One region of the Desulfitobacterium sp. PCE1 genome, then DNA from elsewhere that is predicted to be linked to it. Evidence: predicted binding sites of a transcription regulator. Region 1 holds the regulator's gene; the other holds the start of a gene.

Region 1 (7,914 bases):
AGCCAGTACGAGCATTCTACCACTTCCTAGCTAGATAGTAACCACCCAATGCCCCTATAACCGTAGCAAAGGTGATATTCAGACGGAATCCAAATGAAAAGGTGATAAAAAAGAAGTCTAAATAGGTATGAGAAGGGAAATCGATGACGGCTGGGCGCAGAAAAGGTGCTAAGAAAGCTATTTTTTCGAACCCATAGCCTATTAATGTTCCAATGGCCGCCCCTGACAAAATAAGAAGTATGGTACGGCCTGCCCCCGAATTAGTTCGACCTGCCGGCATAGTTTGCCCCCTTTCACCCATAGAAATGTAGCCAGGGCACTGTTGCTCCTGGCTGATTTTTCGACACTTTTTAGTTTAGCATTTCGACTAATAATACGCAAGGGGACGGGCGGGCAAAAATATTAACTTAATATTAATAATTTACCATTAATGACCACGAGGAAGCATTCCTCTAAGTAACTCTGAGCCACTAATACCTGGTTCGGTCATTTCGTAAGGATTCAAAATAATATCCAGCTCCTCAGGGGTCAAAAGTCCTCTTTCAAGGACAATCTCTCTCACCGGGCGACCGGTCACGATGGCTTCCTTGGCGATCCGGGAGGCAACCTCGTATCCTACATGAGGATTGATTGCAGTGACTACACCCACACTGTTTTCAACCAGGTCACGGCAACGCTCCACATTGGCGGTTATCCCATCCACACAGCGCTCTTTAAAGACTTTGATAACATTTCGGAGTATATCCAGGGATTGGAGCAGATTGAAGACCACTACGGGCTCCATCACGTTGAGCTCCAGTTGTCCGGCACCACAGGCTAAAGCTATTGTAAAATCATTTCCTTGAACTTGGAAAGATACCTGATTGACCACCTCAGCCATAACGGGATTGACTTTTCCTGGCATAATGGAAGAACCCGGCTGCATGGCAGGAAGATTAATCTCTCCAAAACCTGTTCTAGGACCAGAAGCCATCAGCCGTAAGTCATTGGCAATCTTAGAGAGGTTGACCGCCAAGGTTTTAAGTGCACCGGATACCTCTAAAAATGCATCGGTGTTCTGTGTAGCATCCACTAGATTATCCGCTCGTAAAAGAGGCAATCCCGTAATCTTCTTCAGATTCTCGGAGACTCTCTCTATATAAACCGGATCAGCATTCAGCCCAGTACCCACGGCTGTTGCGCCCATATTGACAATGTGCAAGGACCTCGACGCTTCATCGATCCGGCGAATATCTCTCTTCAGCATTTGTGCATAGGCTGCAAATTCCTGTCCTAAGCGAATGGGAACCGCATCTTGAAGATGGGTTCTCCCCATCTTGATGACTCCGTCAAACTCCTTGGCCTTCTCTTGGAAAGCACCCTTTAACTCGTTTAAAGCATAAAGAAGATCATCGGCCACATTAAGGCAAGCAATACGGATGGCCGTAGGGAAAACATCATTGGTACTTTGAGCCATATTGACATGGACATTGGGATGAACCCGGGAATAATCCCCTTTTTGTCCTCCCAAAATCTCTATAGCCCGATTAGCGATCACTTCATTGGCATTCATATTGATGGAAGTCCCTGCTCCCCCCTGAATGACATCCACCACAAAATGATCATTAAAGACACCTTCTGCAACTTCCATCGAAGCTTTGATTACGGACTCGCCGACCACACGGTTCAAAGAACCGATGTCCATATTGGCCTGGGCAGCTGCAGCCTTAACCAGACCTAAGGCGCGTATTAATTCATGGTGAGCCCGATATCCCGTAATAGGGAAGTTCTCAATAGCTCTTAACGTTTGAATTCCATAATAAACATCTTCCGGTACTTCCATAATTCCAAGCAGGTCTTTTTCCTTACGTAACATAATATCTCCTCTTTTACGGATTGATTTATGAGAAACATAATCATCATGATAAGGAAAAAGTAAGACACTGCTGCCTTACTTTTCGCGAATCTACATTTTATATTCTCATCTATAAAGTTTCCTATGCACAAATATCCATAAGATTGGGACAATTCTTCTTAAGAGCGGCGGGTTCCCACATTAAATGTCAGCACTTCCAAATTCACAGCTAAGTCCACATTTCTAAGTTCAACTTCCGGTGGGACATTGAGTACCACAGGGGCAAAGTTAAGAATGGCTTGAACCCCGGCACTAATAAGCTTATCAGCGATTTCCTGGGCATAGGGAGACGGTACGGAAATGATGCCAATCTGAGTCTTATTAGCTTTAGCTACTTCCTCGAGTCTATCCACCGGCAACACTTCTACGCCATTGACCGTGGTCCCGATTTTTTGGGGATCATTATCAAAAATACTAGTGATAATAAATCCACGCTCACGGAAGCCTTTGTATGTAGTCAGCGCTAAACTTAAGTTACCCATACCAACCAGACATACACTCCAATCCTGGCTTAAGCCAAGGATTTTCAAAATATGGCGGTGCAAGTCCTTAACATTATAACCCACACCACGAGTTCCGAATTCACCAAAGTATGCTAAATCCTTTCGAACCTGAGCTGGACTAACTCCAACTCCCTCTGCAATATCACCAGAAGATATCGTAACGATTCCTTTACGATCCACATCTGTTAAATGACGCGAATAGACTGAAAGACGTATAATCGTTGCCTCTGGGATTTTAAGTGTTTTCAAGCTAATCCCCCGTTTCAATTTCCTTAAATTTTAAATGATAATAATAATTAGCGTAAGTACATTATATCACTAGGCTTTAATGTTAACAAATGGATTTTAATAAACTATTTAAAACAAAAAATATATTTATTTTTGAAGCATCTCTAAGGTATTAAGATACTCACCATAGAGGTTCAATGACATCATTTTTCGCAGGTCCACCGGTAAAGTTCTTTCGGCCTTAATCGATAATCTTGAAACCTCGTATAGATTAGTTAAAGCACGAGGTGTCAAAACCATAAGGTTCTCAAACTCTGAAAGCCTGCTTTCCCGGTCAGTATAAGGTGTCTTCAAAAAGGTATTGACTCCCTCAAGAACCTTGGCCGTCTGAATTGCTCCTGTACCACGAATACGAAAAGCACGTTCAGGGCTGGTAACTGATTTAGGAATAGAAACAACTCCACCCTCTTTCAACAATTCTTGAATAGGAAGCACTTCCTCCTTAGAGTAGGCAAAACCTACTCCGACAATAAATGGATCTCTCGAGATAATTTGGGCATCCCAGCCTAATTGCTGCAATTCCTCCTTTTCCCTGAGAGCATTGCTTTCGGAGTTAAATACCCCCGTTTGACATGTCCAAAACTCTATTGTGTCCAAAGTTAGAAAAAACTCGTTCTGATCCACAGGACTCGGGGAAGGTATGTCTGGACCCCTGGGTTGTGTGACTAACTTAACATAAGTATACCCAAAAAACCAGGTCATCCATACAATGACAGCACAACCAATTAGTCCTATTCCCTTATTAATCCAGGGATTATATTTATACATACTATCATCCTCCATAATAGCTGTCAACTTCTCCGCTTCACAAAAGCACCCGATTCAATAACATTTAACAAAAACTTCATATTCTTTCGGACAACCTAAGCTAGTATCACTTTATGTACAAAAAGCGCTTATCATGCCTATTAAAGAGACCTGCACTCAAAAATCAAAAACCGTCGTGCTATATAGATTAGCAATTTATTAATATTTTATTAACAATTAATAATAATTAATAATAAAAGGAACCTTACGGTCCCTTTAAAAATCTATAGAATAATAATATTTCTATAGCACTAATGTTATAAGTTTGTAGCACAAAAATGAGGTTATAGCCGCTGTAGGAATCGTTACCACCCAGGCAATGAGCATTTGCTGGGCTACTCCCCAACGCACGGCTGATATACGCTTAGCACTCCCTACGCCCATGATTGAGCCGGAAACAACATGAGTAGTCGACACAGGTAAATGCAAACCCGGAAAGGCTGTAGCAGTCCAGATAACAATAGAGGATGTCAAGTCTGCAGCAAATCCGTTGATAGGCTCCAGCTTAAAGATCTTTCCGCCCATGGTCCGAATAATCTTCCATCCCCCTGCAGCAGTACCTAAAGCCATCGCCAAAGCACAAGCAAATTTTACCCATAAAGCCGGATTAAGATTGGATGGATCTTGTAGACCTGACGCTATAAGGGCCATGGTAATAATACCCATGGACTTTTGAGCGTCATTGGAACCATGATTAAACGCCAGCAACCCGGCAGAAAGCACCTGCATCTTGCGAAACCCCTGGTTGACTTTAGAAGGTGCGACCTTACCAAAAATAAGATATAAAGTTTTCATAATAATAAAACCTAAAATAATACCAAAAATGGGGGAAATCAATAAGGCTGCAACTATCTTCATTATCCCTTGAACCTGCAGCACTCCGAAGCCTACTTTAGATACAGCGGCTCCAATCATTCCTCCGATAATAGCATGCGAGGAACTGCTGGGGATTCCAAAATACCAGGTGGCTAAGTTCCAAAATATCGCTCCTATGAGAGCTGCGATTACAATTTCCTGAGTAACAAATTCAGGATTTACAATATCTTTGGCAATGGTCTGAGCTACTCCTGTACTAACTAATGCTCCAACAAAATTGAGTATTGCCGCAATTATTATTGCCCTTTTTGGAGTGAGAGCACGAGTAGACACACTTGTCGCAATAGCGTTAGCCGTATCGTGGAAACCGTTAATGTAATCAAAAGCCAGCGCGAAAAATACGACAACAATGAGTAACGCACTGGAACTAATCATACTTCAATACAACTCCTTTGAGGAGGTCTGCGATTTCCTCACACTGATCCAGTGTATCCTCTAAGTGTTCAAGGATTTCTTTCCACTTAATGATCTCAATAGCGTCCTTCTCTTGCTCAAACAGCCGGGCCACTTCTTGGCGATATAAGCTGTCCCCTACTGATTCAAGACGATAAACTTCTTCTGTAGCCGCCAGAATTTCGCTCTTTTTAAAGTGAATACTGTTCAAACAGCAAAAAGCGGTCTTCAGCTGTTCTGTGGCTTTAACAATAGTACGAACAATTTCCTGGGCTCCGATGGAGGGCTTTTTCGTATGGTAAAGAACCATGCGCTCTACTGCGCCTTGACTTAAATCCACGATATCGTCAAGGTTTTGGGCTAAGGTATAGATATCTTCACGATCCAATGGGGTGATAAGGGTCGAATTCAAACGGTCCACAATCTCTGTGGTAATCTTGTCCGCTCGATGCTCAAGATCATGCATCATTTCAGCCTCTGCATCAGAGACAGAATTCTGACAAATCAGCCCTTCAAGCTTTTTTGTCGTGATGCAGGCTACTTCTGCACTTTCCCTGAACAAGGCGTAAAATTTGTCTTCTTTTGAAGATAAGCCAAACATGTTCTTTCCTCCAGTCGTTTTGCATGGAATTCCTGTAGTATTGTAGCAAATTTTTTAACCGCCATTGTTAAGTTTCTGTTAAATTTTTTACATAATCGTAATAAAACTTGACTATTACTTGTATAAGTTCTTTCTATACTTTGTGCAAAACATCCAGTAAAGCCTGCCTTGCTTCCGCAATCATATAGAGGGATCCCGTGACACATAACATATCCTCTTTATCCAGTCGCTGAAAAGCTTCTTCGACTGCTAGACGAGGCTCTTCAATGGTCAGGACAGGCTTCCCTCTTTCTTTGACTAACTCATGGAGATACTCCCAATTTCCGGATCTCGGAGAATTGGGCTTGGTAATGATTACCTCATCTGCCAAAGGGACGAGGATATCCACAACTTTTTCCCGCTCCTTATCTCCCAGCATCCCAAGGCAAAGAACTAAGCGCCGGCGCTGAAAAACTTCCAATGCCTTTGCCAAAGCATTAGCTCCATCCACATTGTGTGCTCCATCAATAAGTACCTTCGGCTTCAGGGAAAGCAACTCCAAGCGACCAGGCCAAACTGCTGTACGAAGTCCCTCATAAATATTTCTTCGCTCAAGGTTCATTCCACATTCGAACTTCAAAAGCTCACAGACTGTAACAGCAGTAGCAGCATTGACCACTTGATGCTCTCCGACAAGACGTAAACGCAGTTTCTTATAAGCTCCTCGGAGCCCAATCAAATCAAATTCTTGCTCCAATTCCCCGCTCCAGCGGATCTCCCAACGTACATCATCGCCCACCACCCATAAGGGAGAGTTTACCTCTTGTGCCTTCTCACGAATGACTTTCAAAGCCTCAGAACGATTAGCCGCCGTTACGGTAATAGCACCCGCTTTGATAATTCCGGCCTTCACACGGGCAATTTCCTCATAGGTTTCACCCAGATAATCCATATGGTCCATACCCACATTGGTTATCACAGAAATCAGGGGCTTGACCACATTCGTAGAATCAATGGCGCCACCTAAACCGACCTCTAAGAGAACTAAGTCCACTTTTTGGTCTGCAAAATACATCAATGCCATAGCCGTATTCACTTCAAACTCCGTAGGATGTTCCACACCCTTTTGCACAAGTTCTTCCAGATGAGGGCGAAGAGTCTGAACCAGGCGGGTGACTTCACCTTTAGGAATCATCTCACCATTAATAGTTATCCGTTCTCTATAATCATGAAGATGAGGAGATGTAAACACCCCGACCCGATATCCGGCATCTTCGAGGATCTCAGCTATCATCATGGTGGTAGATCCTTTTCCATTGGTACCTCCTATATGAACGACCTTGAGGCGTTCTTCCGGATTACCCACACGTTTCAGCAGCTCCTCAATCCGGCCCAATCCAAAGTTCATACCAAATTTCGTGAGGTTAACCAGATAATCCTTAGCTTCCTGGTATTCAAGATCTAAGGGGGACACCTCTTTCTGGTCTCCCTTTAATTCATATTCAGTTATCTCGGTCATCTCCTTATTCCCCACTTCTATGTCCTCCTTTGAATCTTTCTATTGCTGATATGTCCTTCTCCATTCATCTTAAACACAGGGGTACATGGTTATTATGCACATCTCTGCTATGCGGTAATTCCCTATAAAGGATGGTTTTCCTGCAATTTTTGCAGAAGATTTTCAAGGTTGGGCGAGAAGGTTGTCTCCAAGATTTTGTTTTACATCGTTCACTCAATAAGCTGCGCGCAGCCGTTCTAACGCTCAAGTTTCCAACTCCGAAAGGTGCCCCGCTAAATCGGCTCCTGCCTCATAGCGGGTTGGAAACGTCCTGTTTCCAACCTTTCTCCGTCGAAAACTTTTCGCGAAGAACGGCTAGCTGCTCGCTTAGAAGGCGTTCCCTTTTGTAAAATCAAAATCCTTGGGTCCGCTCTTTGGTCCTATGGTATGCACAGCCTCCAAGAAAGGTAGTTTAGATAACTTACAATATTTAACTTCAGTAAGCATCTTTACCAGGCATTCTACTTTTGTGCACAAATCAAACTCGCAAGTACCCCGAAGAAAACCTAAGGATTTTGCTTTATAGCAGAGAACGGATTTAAGCGAGCAGGTAAGGAATCTTCGCGAAAAGCCCACAGCGGAGTCGGGTTGGAAACAGGACGTTTCCAACCGGCTATGAGCCAGGAGGCGATTTAGCCGGGAACCCGACGGAGCGGAGGGCTTGAGCGATTAGATTCCTCCGCGCAGCTTATGGAGTGAACGCCCAAAGCAAAATCCTGGAGGCAACTTCTCAACTAGCAACCCCATGCACCAAGCAAAGCAAAGACATGCTAACCTAATCAGAAATCAGCATGCCTTCACTTTCATCTCACTATTCGCCCCGCTTAAAGCTCCTCAAAGGAACACCAACCGAGCCTTACGCCTCTTTCAACTCCACCAGGCGAACCCTCAATGCAGCGATCCGCCCATTGATCCCTTCCAGCTTCTCCCGCTCCTTAGCAACGACTTGCTCCGGCGCTTTCGCTACAAAGCCCTGGCTGTTGAGCTTTCCTTCCAAACGACTTTGCTCTTGCTG
Region 2 (7,914 bases), 350 kb from region 1:
GCCCCTCCCTCCCGCAAGGTTTTGCCCTTAAGGTCATCATTAACCAAGATAAAAGGCACCGGATTGGAAGTATGGGCAGTCAGAGGTTGGCCTGTTTCCAAGTCCACTTTAGCTTCAGCATTGCCATGATCAGCTGTTATGATGACAGTTCCCTGGCGCTCTAAAATCTTGGGAACGATTTTTCCAATACACTCATCCACCGCTTCTATGGCTTTAACGGTAGCCCCAAATTCCCCGGTATGACCCACCATATCCGAATTGGCAAAGTTCAGAATGATAATGTCATAATCCTCTGTATCCAAGCGTTTAAGGAGCTCCTCAGTAATTTCATAGGCACTCATTTCCGGCTTCAGATTATAGGTAGCAACTTTTGGAGAAGGAATAAGGCAACGGGTTTCGCCAGGACAAGGATCCTCTACCCCTCCGTTAAAAAAGAAAGTAACATGGGCGTATTTTTCTGTCTCAGCGATACGAAGCTGCTTCTTCTTATGTTTTGCCAGAACCTCCCCTAAGGTATTGTCTAAGTTCTGAGCAGGAAAAGCCACTGGAACTTTCAGAGTATCGTCATATTCAGTCATACACACATAATGAAGATTCAAAGGTTTTCCTCGCTCAAAGCCAGTAAATTCCTCATTCACGAGGGCATAAGAAATCTCCCGGGCACGATCGGAACGGAAGTTAAAGAAGATGAAGCTATCTCCATCCTGGAGGGTTCCAACGGCCTTTCCTTCTGAATCCACAATGACCGTAGGCGCTACAAACTCATCCGTGACTCTGATATCATAAGATTGTTCAATCGCTGCCAAAGGGTTAGGTGCTTTCAAACCTTCCCCATCGACTAAGGCCCGGTAACCCTTTTCTACCCGCTCCCAACGTTTATCCCGATCCATCGTATAATAACGGCCACTTACGGTAGCGACTTTGCCAAGGCCTAATTCCTTACATTTAATATTGAGTCTGGTCATGAATACCTTAGCACTTTGAGGCAGCACATCCCGGCCATCTAAAAGGGCATGGATAAATACTTTTTTAACCCCCATGGCTTTTGCCATATCTAAAAGGGCAAAAAGATGCTCACTATGTGAGTGAACCCCTCCGTCTGAGAGCAATCCCATAAGGTGCAGAGCGTTGGGCCCATCCTTTACCCGTTCCATGGCTTCTTTCAATACGGTATTTTGGGCAAACTCACCGGTCCGTATGGCTTTGGAAATACGGGTGAATTCCTGATACACCACCCGCCCCGCCCCAATATTTAAATGGCCGACTTCCGAGTTTCCCATTTGCCCTGGGGGTAATCCTACCTCTTCCCCTGAAGCAACGATGAAGGTATGGGGGTACTCCTCAAACAGCGTATTGAAGCTCGGCTTTTGGGCATTGGCTATGGCATTGCCCTCTGCCTGAGGACTATGGCCCCATCCGTCAAGAATCATTAATAAAAGGGGCTTCATAGGGCAGCCACCGCATTCTGAACCAGTTGCGCAAATCCTTCAGGCTCAAGGCTGGCCCCGCCCACAAGGGCTCCATCCACATCCGGTTGCTCCATGAGTTCCCCGATATTGTCGCCCTTAACGCTCCCTCCATAGAGGATGTTGATTTCATCGGCAACCACGCCGGCAATTCCGGCTAATGTGGAGCGAATCATGGCGCACATCTCTTGAGCATCTTCACTGGAGGCGGTTTTACCCGTTCCAATGGCCCAAATGGGCTCATAGGCAATGACCACTCTTTTCAATTCATCCGCTGAAAGATCAGTGAGATCCTTTTCCACCTGACCGCGAACGATAGCAAAGGCCTTTCCTTCTTCACGGTTGGCTAAGTTTTCACCCACACAGAGAATAGGGGTAAGCCCTGCTTTGAGAGCTGCCTTCACCTTTTTGGCAATCTCTTCATCTGTTTCACGGAGAACTTCCCGGCGCTCCGAATGCCCGAGGATGACATAGGTGCAAGCAACATCCACCAGCATAGCGGCAGAAATCTCTCCGGTATAGGCCCCATTAGGGGCGTAGAACATGTCCTGAGCCCCAATATGAATGACGCTCTCCTCCAGCTCATCCTTGAGAACACTTAAGGCTGTAAAGGGAGCACACACGACAACATCAATTTCAGTAAGTTCACCAAGCATTCCTAAGAGCCTTACCGCATAATCCTGAGCTTCACGAAGGCTTTTATTCATCTTCCAATTTCCAGCGATAATAGGATGTCGTTTGGCCATTAAATGAGCTCCTTTCAAGATGAGATAGTTTATATAGTTTGAAGTGCGGCTACACCGGGTAGGGTCTTCCCTTCTAAGAGCTTCAAAGAAGCTCCTCCTCCTGTAGAGATATGGCTCATTTGATTCCCCACACCCATTTTTTCTACGGCAGCCACAGAATCTCCACCGCCTACTATAGTCATGCCCGGGCATAGAGCCACGGCCTGAGCAACCTTCTCTGTCCCTTTGGCGAAATGTTCCATTTCAAAGACACCCATAGGGCCATTCCACACGATGGTCCGTGCCTTTTGTATTCTTTCGCTGAAAAGGCCGGCGCTTTCCGGTCCGATATCCAAGGCCATTTCGTCCTCAGTTAACTCTTGGATGGTGGTAATCCGATAAGGTGCATCGGCCTTAAATTCTTTTGCCGCCACTACATCTTGAGGCAAAAGAATGTCTACTTTAAGTTCCTGCGCTTTATCAAGAATCTCTTGAGCTAAGGATAATTTATCTGCTTCCACCAAAGATTTTCCCAGGTCATATCCCTGAGCTTTCAGGAAGGTATTGGCCATTCCACCACCAATGATAAGAGCATCGACTTTATTGAGCAAGTTCTCAATGACACCGATTTTATCACTGACCTTGGCTCCTCCAATAATGGCCACAAAAGGCCGCTCCGCATCTTCCAAGGCCTTGCCCATGCTTTCGATTTCCTTTTGGAGAAGGAGGCCTGCCACGCCGGGAATATGATGAGCGATTCCTTCTGTGGAAGCATGAGCCCGGTGAGCTGTGCCAAAAGCATCATTAACATACACTTCGGCTAAGCGAGCTAATTGCTTAACAAACTCCGGCTCATTCTTTTCTTCCTCTTCGTGATAACGAACGTTTTCTAAGAGAAGGACCTCACCTTCATGTAATTGGGCCACTTCTTTTTCTACTTCCGGACCGATACAATCCGGGGCAATGGATACCGGTCGATTGAGCAATTCACTGAGGCGTTTTGCTACGGGAGCAAGGGAGTACTTCGGATCGGGTTTTCCTTTAGGACGTCCTAAATGGGAGGCAAGAATAATTTTGGCCCCTTCGCCGATTAGGTATTGAATGGTAGGCAAAGCTGCCCGAATCCTCGTGTCGTTGGTAATATTGCCATGATCATCCATGGGTACGTTAAAATCAACCCGCACAAAAACACGTTTATCTCGTACCACGATGTCCTTAAGCCCTTTCTTATGCATTAAGTATGGTTCTCCTTTCCTCATTAGCTTAATCATCTCTGGGTCTTTGCTATGAAAGCTTATGTGTTCAGTAAGTTAAGCATTACTATCTATGTAAATTTTGAGTAATGAATCATAGCCATTGGCAATTTTATGCCAATCCAATCTGTCTTAGTTTAGCACTTTCTATCATCTTAGTATACCGCTCGAAGGAAGTTTCTACTCTTTAGACTATACCTTGATCCCAAATTTTAAGGGCATTCACTATCAGATTGTAATTATTCAGCTGATCATTATTCGCTAATAGCGTTTCCGTAGAGTTGTTGAAGGGATACCCAGTTCATCACGGTATTTCGCGACGGTTCGTCGTGAAATCTCCATATTCTTTCCTTTAAGGATCTCTGAGAGTTTCTGATCAGAGTATGGGCTCTTGGGATCCTCAGCAGCGATGATACCTTTCAAGGTTTGTTTAATTCCTTCCGTGGTAATCCCTTGTTCGCTACCTAAACCTGTGGCAAAAAAGAACTTAAATTCGAAGATTCCCCGAGGGGTCTGTACGTATTTATTGGATGTAGCCCGACTGACCGTTGACTCGTGGACCCCGATCTCTTCCGCAATGTCTTTGAGATTGAGAGGCTTTAAATAGCGAATTCCTCGCCTCAAAAACTCTTCTTGACGTCTTACAATAGCGTCCGCAACCTTATATAGAGTGAGTCGCCTTTGCTCGATACTGCGAATCAACCATGCTGCCGCATTGAGTTTTTGCTCGACAAATTTGCGAATCTCCGATTCATTATTCTGACTTAATGCTTTACGATAGGCCTGATTAATTCCCAGACGGGGCACAGTCACATCATTGACCAGGATAATATATTCACCCTCAACCTCTTCAATCACGACATCGGGAAGGATATACCGAACTTCACCAGAACCCGCAAAACGCCGACCGGGTTTAGGATCCAGGGTACGAATTAAATCCGCCATGTCTTGAACTTGACTTGGGGTAATCTTAAGTTGGTTAGCAATCCTTTGTAAACGACCGGCGGCTAAATCCTCCAGGTACTTAAGAAACTCAGGCATCTCCGGAGGGTATTCTTCCAGCATGGGGAGCTGCAAGCGCAGGCATTCTTCCAAACTCCTTGCCCCAACTCCCAAAGGGTCCAGACTTTGGATAACTGCCAAACCTTTTTCTACTTCCTCAAGAGGAAGCCGCAGCTGTCCAGCTATCTCCTCTAAAGAAAGAGGTAAATAGCCATTATCATCTAAGTTTCCAATAATGTATTCAAGTAAATCCGGGGACACGGGAACCTTTTGTATATGAATCTGTTCAAGCAAATGCTCTTGAAGAGAAGGAGCTGCCGCTAAAAAAGGCTCAAATCGGTTGCTCTGTCCAGCATCGGGGTCATACTCCCTGCTAATTCGTTCTTCCTGATGCTGAAAATACTCTTCCCAGTTCATATCCCAAGTACTCTCATCAGCACTCTCGTCTTTCTCCTGAGTTGAAGGACTTTCCTGGGTATTGTCCATGCTTTTATCTGCTGAATCTTCAATCACATCGAGCAGAGGGTTTTCCAGCATCTGCTGCTCTACATAACCGGAGAGTTCTATTGCTGATAACTGCAGGACTGCAATCGCTTGGCGCAACTCTGGTGTCATGATTAGTTTCTGCGTTTGTTCCAGGTTCAAGCCATATCCTATGCGCACATTCATCCTCCTTTCTTGACCTGTCTGCTTTGTTCATCCAACTTTTCTGCAAGCTCGTCGATCTTACGCATCCGGTGATTGACCCCCGATTTACCGACCTTAGGAACCAACATCTCGCCTAACTCCTTCAAGCTGGCATCGGGATATTCCAGCCGCAGCCCGGCAATTTCTCGTAACGGTTCCGGCAAGGCTTGTAAACCGATAGTATTGGCTACTTTTTGGATATTCTCTACTTGCCGTACAGCCGCGTCCACGGTCTTATTGAGGTTAGCTGTTTCACAGTTTACCAAGCGATTGACTTGATTGCGCACGTCCTTGAGAACACGAACATTCTCGAATTCCAAAAGGGCCCGGTGGGCGCCGATAAAGCCAAGAAATTCAACAATATGTTCACTCTCTTTAATATAGACCACATGCCAATTCTTACGCATACTTACCTTGGCTCCCAAATTAAATTTATTAAGAAGCTTGCTTAATGCGTCAGCATGAAGAGGATCATTGGTGATAATCTCCAGATGATAAGTTCCTTCGGGATTATTGATGGATCCTCCCGCCAAAAATGCCCCTCGCAAGTATGCTATTTTATCGCATTTCTTTTTTATTAAAAAATTAGGGATACCCGGTAATATTTCTCCCTCTTCATCCATAAGTCCCAACTGTTGAAAATCAGCTAAAGCCCGGGGATAGATTTTTACCATGTAGGAGTTATTCTTTTTCAGGCGCAGTTTCCTCCGTACCATGATGTCCACGGGTAATTCCAATAAAGTTTTGGCCAAGCGATACACTTTACGCGCCACCGGAGCACTTTCAGTGATAACATTCAAGGCATAAGAGTTATTGGAAATCTGCAACGTCCCATCCATCCGCACTAAGGCAGCTAATTCTGCAAGATTGCAGCATTTTTTCCTTTCCTCGATCCGAGCCAACTCATCCTTGGTTTCGGCACTAAAGGACATTCTCCCACTTCCTTTACCAGTACTTTAGGACTCTTCTCTTAGCTTGTGATTCAACAAATAGGAATCCACTAAAGCAATACGCTCTCCCATAGGTTTTAAGCTAAAAAGCAACCGAATAAGGATCCGCGCTAAGCGGTCCGGGTGGTGGCGTACGGTATCACCTTCTTGTAAAAGGTCCGCTTCCACGTACTTTGCTCCCAACCACTCCACACTTTCCGCATTCCCTCGTACCGGATAGGAGCCCTCTTCCGCATAGCGTTCCAGCAGATCCTGGGGTATTTCTTGTTTATTGGCCACCACCACATCCACAAACCCTGCTCCGCAGTGATCAATAAGGGATTGGAGATGGTCCGAGACCTGGAATTGATCCGTCTCCCCCGGCTCAGTCATAATATTGCAGACATAGATGCAGGGAACATCCACTTCCTGAATCTTTTCTTTGAGTCCTTTCACCAGGAGATTGGGGAGAACACTGGTATAAAGACTGCCCGGTCCTAAAACAATCAGATCCGCTTCTTCCAGAGCTCTTAAAGCTTCCGGAATGGGTTCACAATCCTCCGGTTCCAGATAGACTCGTTGGATACGGCCTTGAGTATCTCTGACCTGAGTCTCCCCCTTGACAGAGGTCCCATCAGCTAACTCCGCTCCTAAAACCACTTGCTCCATGGTCGACGGGTAAACACTGCCCCGCAGTGCAAAAATCTCACCGACATGCTCGATGCCTTTTTTGAAATCCCCAAAAGTATCCGCCATCCCCGCTAAAAACAGATTCCCTAAACTATGTCCTTTCAAGGTTCCCGTATCAAAGCGATAGGAAAATAATTTCTCCATAATATTCTCTGTATCCGATAAGGCAACCAGGCAATTACGGATATCCCCCGGTGGGAGAATACCCATTTCACTGCGAAGCTTTCCTGAACTCCCTCCATCATCTGCCACAGTAACAATGGCCGTCAGATTGCGAGTATAATTCTTCAGCCCTCGAAGCAATGTCGATAAACCTGTTCCTCCGCCAATGACGACGATTTTCGGGCCACGTCGTAAATGCTGCCGTGAATACATGACATCCACAATCCGGGCTTCTTCATCAGGCAATAACACGGATATAATGGAACGAAGCATCCGTTTAAAACCCACAGCCATAGCCCCCGCTCCTAAAGCGCTGATGAACACCCCCATAGGAACAGCCGTACGGGGCGCACTTCCCGTCATACGATAAATTCCTTCCCGGAATTGCAATTCCAAGTAACCCAAGGCGATGCCATCATTCATGACGGAAAAACCCGCCGCAAAGAGGAATACTCCGAGAACCGCCAGCAAAAACCAGCGTTTAACACCTAAGTTGGGATAAAGCCATTTGAGGGATCTGGGGAGTGATTTGACCAGTTTAAACTTCATTTTAATTTATCACCCTTCCGATTTCGGGCAGCATCCCGGTGTTTAACACTCATCGTATAATGACGTTCCTGAAGAAAAACACCAATTCGTTCCGCAATAGCAACCGATCGGTGCTGTCCCCCTGTACAGCCTACCCCAATGACCAGGTGCCGCTTGCCTTCCTTTACATAATAGGGAAGGATAAACTCTAAGAGACCCAGATATTTATCCACAAACTCTTGGGCAACAGGGTTGCTGAAAATATAATCTTTTACTTGAGGATGCTCCCCGGTAAGAGGCCGCAGTTCACTGACATAGAAGGGGTTGGGTAAAAAGCGCACATCAATCAGTAAATCTACATCCAAGGGAATGCCATACTTAAAACCAAAGGAAACTACGGAGACTGCTAAATGCCCTGAAGTTTGCTCACTTCCAAAAATCTCAGCTACCTGATGGCGCAGCTGCTGGGAAG

The links. Region 1 encodes Rex, which represses fermentation and respiration genes when NADH is low (regulators of the CRP and FNR family bind a similar motif). Its sites were predicted from a motif close to ATTGTTAANNNNTTAACAAT; they were not measured.
Region 2: pgk (phosphoglycerate kinase) is a predicted target of Rex. The motif match lies at 3,547-3,566, and genes of this name have one in related genera.

Annotation. Positions count from the first base shown of each region.
Region 1 is NZ_KB913023.1:3,658,484-3,666,397, forward strand. It holds gene DESPCE1_RS0118230 (nucleoside triphosphate pyrophosphatase) at 1-15, opposite strand, end outside; gene DESPCE1_RS0118235 (DUF4321 domain-containing protein) at 17-280, opposite strand; gene aspA (aspartate ammonia-lyase) at 428-1,855, opposite strand; gene DESPCE1_RS0118245 (redox-sensing transcriptional repressor Rex) at 2,014-2,646, opposite strand; gene DESPCE1_RS0118250 (SPOR domain-containing protein) at 2,773-3,453, opposite strand; gene DESPCE1_RS0118255 (inorganic phosphate transporter) at 3,736-4,743, opposite strand; gene DESPCE1_RS0118260 (DUF47 domain-containing protein) at 4,736-5,362, opposite strand; gene DESPCE1_RS0118265 (folylpolyglutamate synthase/dihydrofolate synthase family protein) at 5,496-6,875, opposite strand; gene DESPCE1_RS0118270 (valine--tRNA ligase) at 7,756-7,914, opposite strand, start outside.
Region 2 is NZ_KB913023.1:4,004,108-4,012,021, forward strand. It holds partial or broken gene gpmI (2,3-bisphosphoglycerate-independent phosphoglycerate mutase) at 1-1,385, opposite strand, end outside; gene tpiA (triose-phosphate isomerase) at 1,445-2,212, opposite strand; gene pgk (phosphoglycerate kinase) at 2,242-3,426, opposite strand; gene rpoN (RNA polymerase factor sigma-54) at 3,706-5,109, opposite strand; gene whiA (DNA-binding protein WhiA) at 5,112-6,065, opposite strand; gene yvcK (gluconeogenesis factor YvcK family protein) at 6,090-7,463, opposite strand; gene rapZ (RNase adapter RapZ) at 7,460-7,914, opposite strand, start outside.